2 regions of the Sphingobacterium daejeonense genome follow, and region 2 is predicted to be linked to the other one. Evidence: riboswitches for the same ligand, from Rfam matches in the RefSeq annotation. Region 2 holds a riboswitch; the other holds the start of a gene.

Region 1 (5,117 bases), 1.3 Mb from region 2:
CCTTTATCTACCAATGCATCATAGGTATCAGGCTTTTTGATTTGTGGAGCTTTATCTCTAGGCATAACTTTAAATTTTAATATACCTATAGAACAACCAGAATTAATAATAGTTGAATCTTATTGAACTTCTTGATTTTTTGGAGTTTGGCCATCTCGCTTGGAGAAAACAGTTGTACCTATACTCGCCAAAACTACACAGGCTACAGATAACCATTGTGTAACGGTCAAAACCTCATGTAAAAATACAAGCCCCGAAAGTGCTGCAAAAGCTGGTTGCAAACTAGTCAGAATACTGAATGTTTTGGTAGGCAATTTACCTAATGCCATCATATCTAAGGAAAAGGGCAAAGCTGACGATAAAATGGCAACCAAAAGACCTTTTCCAAATAGACTCAGGTTTAAATGCAAAATTGCTCCGTCCCATAATGCAAAAGGCAAAATAAAAAGGGTTGCTATGATCATTCCTGCGGAAACAGCTTGTCTTCCTTCCATAATCCTTGAAACTTTGCTCCCCATCATAATATATACAGCCCAAAATGTACCTGCCAGCAAAGCAAATAACAAACCTAAAGGATCAACACCATTACTTTGCCATGGAACAATCAACAGAATCCCCGCGCAAGCTAAAGCAGCCCAAACAACATCCAGCAATTTCCTAGAAAGAGCAAATGCCAAAAACAATGGCCCTACAAACTCAATAGTAACACCCAAGCCCAAGGGAATTCTTTGGATAGCCATATAAAAAATCAAATTCATAACAGCAATCCCAAGCCCATAAGCAGAACAATACAACCATTGTTGCTTCGTAAAAGTATGGAGTTTCGGCCTAGTAATGAGATATAAAATTATTGCCGAAAGTCCAATCCGCAATGCTGTGGTGGCAATTGGACCTATAGCCGGAAATAATTGCTTCGCAAAGGAAGCCCCGCCCTGTACACAGATCATAGATAAAATGGCAGCAGTAACGGCAAATTTTGTGTTTCGGATCATGTATTTCACCTAGGTTATTGCCGTAAATATAAGGCAACTATATAATTTCTCCGCAGGATTTGTTAAATTAAGTTATCACACAATTATCTTTGAACGATAAATCTTAAATTAGACTAAGTTTTAGGAACCAAAAATCATATCATGAAATTCAAACTAATTATTTTCATCATATTTAATTTCCTATTCACATCAGGTCTATATGCTCAGATTCAGTACAGCTATCCGGGAACTATCTTCTCTAGTGATAGTACTCTTTTATTAAAAAACATCAAAGTAATAAATAATAGAACAAAACAAACCTTATATTCTGGTGCTGACGGATCATTTCACATTGACGCGAATCCATATGACAGTATCATGTTTGTCCATCCTCATTGGAACACACTCACTATAGAAGCTTACGATTTGCCAGAGTTAGTATACCTGCAGAAGAAACCTATTGTACTCGAGGAAATAGTCGTAATGGGAAATACAAAAGCTGCAAGATTTAAGGAATTGCATGCCATGAAACATGATTACAATGTTAAGGGCGGATTACATTATTCAGGCAAACCACCATGGTACCTCCTTTCTCCTATTGGAGGCTCACCCATAACTTTCTTTTATGAAAAATTCAGTGCTGCAGGGAAAAATGCTCGAAGATTTGAAAAGTTCATGAATCAAGAAATCGAAAATATGGAGGTCGACCAAATATTCAATAAGGTTTCCATTTATGAAATTATTCCAATGGAGAATGATGAACTCGAAAAATTTATGGTAGAATATAGACCAGACCTTGAAACTGCTCAATATTGGACGACTTATGACTTACATGTATATGTAAAAAATTCCTACAAAGAATTTAAAGAAAAGAATTCGCAAAACCATATAAACCTAAAGTAAACAGCACTATATACAGGCTTTTACGTGTAGTTTAAATAACAAATTATTTCTTTTAGTTAATTCATTTAGTTAACTTGCCCAAGCTTTAGGGGTGTCTGCACTTGTTGCAGGCTGAGATTTTACCCTTACAACCTGATCTAGATCATACTAGCGGAGGGAAAAGTAAAATGTCTTTCATGGGTCGCCTGTATCCAATGTAGCCATTCCTAAAGCATATTTATTGCTTATAAACTTTAAGGGAATGGTATTAATCATCAATCATCAATTAACAAACTTTGCTTTTCCAATTAACAATTTGGAAGAATTAATGCATTTGGAACTCAAAGGCAAGACAAATGGCGTAGCTATAGCTCTTAACAATCAAGTTATTCCAAGAAACTCCTGGTCTGTTACTCCATTGGCAGACAACGATTCAATTCTAATCATTACCGCAACCCAAGGTGGATAATCCTAAAACAAAAAATCATGAAAGAACAAGAAATAACAACGAACCCATTTTCAAATTCGAAAAAAGTATTTATCCCTGGAAAGATCCATCCCATACAGGTTGCGATGAGAGAAATATCGCTAACTCCAACAAAACTTTCCAATGGCTCCGTGGAAATTAATCCTCCAATAACTATTTATGACACCTCCGGTCCTTATACAGATGAAAACGTCACAATTGATATCCGAAAAGGAATAAATAGACTCCGAGAAGAGTGGATATTAAATCGTAATGATGTAGAAGTCCTGGACAATATAAGTTCTGAATATGGCATCCTAAGATTGAACGACTCCACATTGGATGAGCTGAGATTTTCATATAACCACAAACCGAAAAGGGCAATCGAGGGGGCAAATGTAACTCAGCTACATTATGCTAGAAAAGGAATCATTACACCAGAAATGGAATATGTTGCTATAAGAGAGAATCAAAAGATAGAACAACTGGAAGCTGCTACAAAAGGAATGGCAGAACAACATCCTGGTCAAAATTTCGGAGCAAAAACACCAACTTACATTACAGCTGAATTTGTAAGAGATGAGATTGCTGCAGGTAGAGCTATCATTCCAAACAATATTAATCACCCCGAAAGTGAACCAATGATCATCGGCAGGAATTTCTTAGTGAAAATCAATGCCAATATAGGTAATAGTGCAGTCAGTTCGAGCATCGAAGAAGAAGTTGAAAAGGCTGTATGGGCCTGTCGATGGGGCGCTGATACCATAATGGACCTTTCAACAGGAAAGAACATTCATGAAACTAGAGAATGGATAATTCGAAACTCTCCAGTTCCAATTGGAACAGTACCAATCTATCAAGCATTGGAAAAAGTAAAAGGAGTACCTGAGGACCTTACATGGGAAATTTTTAAAGATACATTGATCGAACAAGCTGAACAGGGAGTTTCCTATTTTACCATTCATGCTGGTGTATTATTGCGATATATTCATCTTACCGCCAAAAGGGTAACTGGAATTGTTTCTAGAGGAGGTTCCATTATGGCAAAATGGTGCCTATTTCACCACAAAGAGAATTTTTTATATACCCACTTTGAAGAGATATGTAAGATTATGAAGCAATATGATGTTGCTTTTTCTTTAGGAGATGGCCTGAGACCAGGATCTATTGCTGATGCCAATGATGCTGCACAATTTGCCGAATTGGAAACGTTGGGAGAACTAACGAAAATAGCTTGGAAACACGATGTTCAAGTAATGATTGAAGGTCCCGGTCATGTCCCAATGCATATGATAAAGGAAAACATGGAAAAACAGTTAAAAGAATGCGATGAAGCACCATTTTACACTTTAGGACCATTGACGACAGATATAGCTCCAGGATATGACCATATCACCTCTGCAATTGGAGCTGCAATGATTGGATGGTATGGCTGTGCCATGTTGTGTTATGTCACTCCAAAGGAACACTTAGGCCTGCCAAACAAAAAAGATGTAAAGGATGGAGTTATCACCTATAAACTTGCTGCACATGCAGCTGATTTAGCAAAAGGCCATCCAGGAGCACAATATAGAGACAATGCCCTCAGCAAAGCGAGATTTGAATTTAGATGGGAAGACCAGTTCAACTTATCCTTAGACCCTGATACTGCTAGAGAATTTCATGATGAAACACTGCCAGCAGATGCAGCAAAAGTTGCTCATTTCTGCTCAATGTGCGGCCCAAAATTTTGTTCAATGAAAATCACTCAAGAAATCAGGGAAGCAACCGAAGAAGGTTTGCTCGCGAAATCCCAAGAATTTATCGAAAAGGGTAAGGAAATATATCTATGATCATTGTAATTTCTCCATTGAGCATCATATCCAATGAAATAAATCATGTAAATGAGATGTTTGAAAATGGAATGGATCTTTTCCATTTCAGGAAATATGGTTTACAAGATGAAACAGTATTGGAATATTTGAATAAAGTAAATCCTATTGATAGGATGAAAATAGTGCTTCATTCGCATAAACACCTATCACACGAACTTGGAATTAATCGCTTGCATTTTAATACAGAGGATAGAATTAGTTTACACCCAGATTTAATAGCTATTGGGCAACAACTATCCACATCTACTCATTCAATTGATGAATTCAATGCTTTAAATCAAACATGGACTTATGCTTTTTTAAGTCCAACTTTTAAAAGTATCTCCAAACCCGGTTATGGTAAGCTAAAGACAGTATTGAAAGACATTAAATTCAGAAATAACCAAGAAATGAAACTAATTGGTTTAGGAGGCATAAATTATCAGAACATGGACCAAGTCTTACAAAATGGAGCAGATGGAATAGCGCTAATGGGATCAATATGGAATCAAAATAAACCAGCAGCATATATAAAAGCATGCATACAAAAAGAAAGGATTTGGAATGAAATTGAAAATGAACAATCTTGAAAGAATCCAGTATATATCTGATGGATTTGATTATAACGATCAAATTGAAAACGTCAAAAATGCTTTAGACAACGGAATACAATGGGTTCAGTTAAGGTGGAAAACTTACCCTGCAACTAATGAGCTTCACAACCTTGCCTACAATATCAAAAAACTATGTCAAGAATATAAAGCAACCTATATAATCAACGACCATGTATCTCTTGCGAAGGAGATGGATGCTGATGGCATCCACTTGGGATTAAACGATGAGTCAATTGACTCAGCAAAGAACATATTAGGAGAATCTAAAATATTTGGTGGAACCGCAAATACTTATGAAGATGTTATTCGACGTCAAAGGGAAGGCTGCGAT
Region 2 (5,117 bases):
TGGAAGACAATAATGTTCCTTGGGAACTAATTGTTGCTAAGATATGTACTATTGGTATCCTGATTTTTGGTGCTTTCAAAATTATCCAAAAGGTATTTTCTGAACAACTGAATTTGTTAAAAGCATCATTTAAAAAAGATCATGTCATCTCTGTTGGGATTTCAAAAAAGGTAGACAGCTGTTCAAAAACCTGAAGGAGGAGCACCATAAGAAAGCTGTAGCAATTGAAAAAGAAACTGAACATGCCGATATAAATTCAGTCAAAAAACTAGGACATATTGTAATCATTGGAAATGCTGAGGAGGAAAATACCCTCATCGAAGCTGGAATCAAGAGAGCATCAACTCTAATTGCGTTTTTGGAAAATGAACAAACTGTTATCGAAATCATAGAGTCTGTACAGGATATCTATGATGAATCTAAATGCACAAATCACCTAAAAGCTTATTTGCATATCAGTAATCCTCGTTTAATTGACCTTGTTAAGAATACAGGCATTCATTTTCAGAAAAACAATATCGACCTACATTTCTTCAACATCCAAAAGATGTTAGCACGACAGTTCTTTGCTCAAATCCCAATTGATTTGCAATCAAGTGGAAACCAATTGTCTGATATTAAAAAAATAGTATTCTTGGGATATGGAGATTTTGCGAAAGCGATGCTGATTCAAGTGATGAGAATATTCCATATTTCAACTGCAAATGACCTTCAAGTTTCTATCTATTCTGAAAAAGCCGATAAAGACAGAAAATATTTTCAAGAGCAATTTCCTAAAGCTCAGAAAATATTCCCAATTGTCTTTAAAAATTTTGATGGATCATACAATGATGTGATAGAACAGGAGAAATTGGTGGACAATGATGCGGATGTTTTGTTTATAACCAGTTTCGATCAAGATCAACAAAACCTGAATGCCGCTTTAGAGATATTGAACAAAACTCAACAAGTCTCCTTTCCTATTTATGTTTTGAATGCAGAAGGTAAGGGCCTTCGGAAGTTAATCCGTTCTTCTGATGAAATTGACAGAATCAAGTTTTTTTGGTCAGATGGAAGATATTTGTGACTTAGAATTTATTACTGGCGAAAAACAAGATCGTTTAGCCCAGTCTATTCATGATGATTACAGAAAATTACTTTCTGGGGCAAGTTCCGAATCTTCGAAATATACTTCTGATTGGCATACCTTGACAGAAGATGCTAAAGACGCCAATCGGGCACAAGCAGATCATATACCTTATAAGTTTTTAATGACTGGCAGAAACTGGCCAGTTCATGAACTTCAAAACATAATGTTCACAGATGATGAGGTTGAAAAATTAGCCATAATCGAACATAACCGTTGGATGGCACATCGCTATATCAACGGTTGGGATTTTGGGGAAGAAAGGAACGATGACCTCAAATTGCATCCCTCCTTGATTCCATGGGAAATTCTCAGTGAGAGTGAAAAGCAAAAAGACCGCGACACCATCCTTCTTATTAAAGTATTATTAAACTCATAAGAATTCGAGATAGCCTTTATAATTTGACTTTGCAGATTGTTTAGGCTACCTTTGATTTGGCTTTAGGGGTATTCTGAAAAGAATTGAGAGAGTCCCTTTGAACCTGATACGGTTAAAACCGGCGTAGGGAAAAGCAATGATCGCTTGGCATTTTTTTATGCCCCCTTCCTACCCTTTTTAGCCATTAATGTAATTTAAAATAATATTAATGGAAAACGACATTTATACTTTGCTCACTCAGGTACGATCCACAACACCACTCGTACAAAACATCACCAACTTTGTAGTGATGAACAACACCGCCAATGCTTTATTGGCTTTAGGTGCATCGCCTATTATGGTACATGCTGAAGAAGAAATCGAAGAGGTATTAACCTTTTGCAACTCCCTTGTAATCAATATAGGAACTTTGAGTAAACCTTGGGCAGAAAGCATGATTTTAGCTGCTACTTTTGCCAATAAAATTGGGAAACCATGGATATTGGATCCTGTTGGTGCTGGAATATCTTCTCTTAGAAATGAAACCTTGAAAAAATTATTGGCCCTCAAGCCAACAGTAATAAGAGGCAATGCTTCTGAAATCATGGCGCTCCAAAATTTTGGGTCTACTGGAAAAGGAGTTGATAGTACGGAAGAAAGTTCAACTGCACTGGAAGCGGGTAAGTTTTTGAATAAAGAATATGGATCTATCATATGCATTTCTGGGGAAATAGATTATGTAATTTCTGGAGGTGAAGTTGCCGAAATTGCCAATGGATCTGCGATGATGACCAAAGTGACTGGACTTGGATGTACATCGACAGCTATCATTGCAGCATTCTTGGGACTTGGCAACAATCCATTTCAGGAAGCGATTGCTGGAGTTGCAATAACTAGCCTTGCCGGTGAGTTAGCAGCCTCCATTTCAAAAGGGCCCGGAAGCTTGCAATTGAACTTATACGATACGCTGTATAATCTCAGTAAAGAACAAATCTCTGAAAATCTTAAGCTCAAGAGAAATGCCAATCCATCCTGATTTTCCCTATCCACTATATTTAGTCATATCTGAGTCTGACTGTAAACATTTGCCTTGGCTACAAGTAGCTGAAGCGGCAATCCAAGGAGGAGTTGATATTATCCAACTTAGGGAAAAGGATATTTCAAGGAAAGAGTACTTGCAGAAAGCAATAGATCTAAAAAATATAACAGACAGGTATGCTGTGCCTTTGATTATCAACGATGCAGCAGATATAGCTGCTGAAATTGGTTCTTGGGTATACATGTTGGTTTATCAGATACGCAACCACTTGATATTATCTCCACCTATGGCGATCGTCTTAAAATTGGTTGGTCCCTGGAATTTGCAGAACAATTAAAAGGATGAGGAGATGCATGCCGTGCATCATTTGGGGGTAAGCCCAATTTTCAAAACTCCTACCAAGACGAATACAGTGACAACTTGGGGCATGGATGGATTGGAAGAATTGTCCAAAACAGTTTCTAAGCCAATGATCGCTATTGGAGGGATGAATATTTCAAATGCTGGAAAAGCATTTGAATCAGGGGCAAATAGTATCGCTGTTGTTTCAGCCATCTGTGCAAGCACAGATCCTAGAAAAGCAGCAGAAGAATTAAAGGAAAAAATTAAATGAGAGAAGATAAAAAATATCAAACACCTACAGTATTAAGTATTGCAGGGTTTGATGGCAGTGGTGGTGCAGGAATTCAAGCTGATACAAAGACAATTTCATCATTGGGGTGTTATGCTATGAATGTACTAACTGCTTTGCCAGTCCAAAACACTCAAGGAGTAAGAAACATTTTCGAAATACCTACAGAAGCAGTCAAAGAACAATTAGATTGCCTCTTTGACGATATCTATCCTGACAGCATTAAAATTGGAATGGTCCATAGCAGTGAACTGGTTGAGATTATTGCAAACCACCTTAAAGATTATAGAGGAAGTATAGTATTCGATCCAGTGATGGTTTCAACAAGTGGTCATCGATTGATAAAGGACGAAACGATTCAGGCGATTAAAGAGTTATTGTTTCCAATTGCATCTATTATTACTCCAAATTTGGATGAAGTTTCCGTGCTTGTAGGAAAGGAGATTTCTGACGTCAAGGCTATGGAAGAAGTTTCGGAGCAGATCCTTGGACTGGGTTGTGAGTCAGCTTTATTAAAAGGAGGCCATTTAGACAGTGATATTTTAACGAGTATCCTTATTCAACAGGGTAAACCAGCGCAATATTTTGAATCTAAACGAGTTGACACCAAAAACACTCATGGTTCAGGATGTACGCTTTCATCTGCAATTGCCTCTTTTTTAGCTAGAGGGTTTAACCTAACTCAAGCAACAGAAAAAGGATTATCGTATGTTAATAGTGCTATACTTGGCAGTAAAGATCTCGTTTTAGGCAAAGGCAACGGACCTTTAAATCATTTTTTTTAACCCCATAAAACTCATTAAATATGAATTGGACTGATCATGCTTGGCAGAGCATCCAACACTTATTTCAAGAAATATTGGAAATGCCGTTTATCCAAGAATTAAAAGATGGCACACTTCCATTGGAGAAATTTCAGTTTTATATGCTTCAAGATGCTAAATATCTTGAACATTATGGCAGAGCATTGGCTGCTTTAGGTTCCAAAGCAATGGATAATAAAATGGCATTGGATTTTTTCGATTTTGGGAAAAATGCTTTAGTTGTTGAGAGTGCATTGCATGAAGCTTATTTTGAACAATTTGGTCTTCAGGCACATCAAGAAATAACAATAGAACCTATTTGCCATCATTATATTCATTTTCTCAAAAGCACTGTGGCTTTTGACCCGATTGAAGTGGCAACAGCCGCAATTTTACCTTGTTTTTGGATTTATAAAGAAGTAGGCGACCACATCTTGGAAACTCAAAATTCATCTAACAATCCTTATAAAAATTGGATAGATACTTATAGCGGGGATGAATTTGCGGAGGGTGTAAAACTCGCTATTGCATATACGGATTATATGGCTGAAAATTCAACGGAAGAAAAAAGAAAATTAATGCTAGCGGCCTTTAAAACCGCTAGTAAATTAGAGTTTATGTTCTGGGATGCTGCTTATAAAAACACGAAGTGGTGAGAACATAAAGGAAATTGTTACAACAACTGAGTTATTAAAATTTTTCATAGATCAATACTAATATTGGTTTAAAATTAATTTAAGCCTTTCAAATAAATATTTGGGGGCTTTATTTTTTTTTAATAGGAAAAATTATTGTAAAAATTTTTAGTTATATCTTTTCAATTGGCTTAATTTTTTGGATAAATTTGATAAATAAAATTAGTCTTTATGAAACAACTATGGTTAATAGCGGGCATAGCATCTATTATAACGGTTAGCTCCTGCACATCAAATGCCAAAAAACAATTAGAATCTGATTCTAGCAGTATGGAAACAACCGATACGAATGTTTTAGATACCACGCATACTTCTCAGAACTCATTGGACTGGGCTGGGTCTTACACTGGCGTAATTCCATGTGCAGATTGTCCGGGAATTGAAACTACTGTGACTTTAAATTCAGACGGGACCTTTAGTTATAAAGGAGTTTATCAAGAAAGTGATACCAAAGTTGAAGATACA

Evidence for each region. A riboswitch is a leader RNA that binds a small molecule or an ion and turns the genes downstream of it on or off. The one in region 2 is predicted to bind thiamine pyrophosphate.
Region 1: it holds a riboswitch for thiamine pyrophosphate, as region 2 does, so the genes downstream of both, thiS (sulfur carrier protein ThiS) here and thiM (hydroxyethylthiazole kinase) in region 2, are expected to answer to the same signal.

What each region holds. Positions count from the first base shown of each region.
Region 1 covers NZ_LR590470.1:1,815,164-1,820,280, reverse strand. Annotated here, with positions in the region: gene FGL31_RS08705 (DUF7218 family protein) at 1-65, opposite strand, end outside; gene FGL31_RS08700 (EamA family transporter) at 120-992, opposite strand; gene FGL31_RS08695 (hypothetical protein) at 1,134-1,874, shown strand; TPP riboswitch at 1,952-2,050, shown strand; gene thiS (sulfur carrier protein ThiS) at 2,116-2,322, shown strand; gene thiC (phosphomethylpyrimidine synthase ThiC) at 2,340-4,151, shown strand; gene FGL31_RS08680 (thiamine phosphate synthase) at 4,148-4,762, shown strand; gene FGL31_RS08675 (thiamine phosphate synthase) at 4,737-5,117, shown strand, end outside.
Region 2 covers NZ_LR590470.1:3,138,647-3,143,763, forward strand. Annotated here, with positions in the region: gene FGL31_RS15195 (hypothetical protein) at 1-194, shown strand, start outside; gene FGL31_RS15200 (NAD-binding protein) at 224-1,066, shown strand; gene FGL31_RS15205 (RyR domain-containing protein) at 1,050-1,505, shown strand; TPP riboswitch at 1,560-1,652, shown strand; gene thiM (hydroxyethylthiazole kinase) at 1,714-2,520, shown strand; partial or broken gene FGL31_RS15215 (thiamine phosphate synthase) at 2,504-3,136, shown strand; gene thiD (bifunctional hydroxymethylpyrimidine kinase/phosphomethylpyrimidine kinase) at 3,133-3,939, shown strand; gene tenA (thiaminase II) at 3,960-4,613, shown strand; gene FGL31_RS15230 (copper resistance protein NlpE) at 4,824-5,117, shown strand, end outside.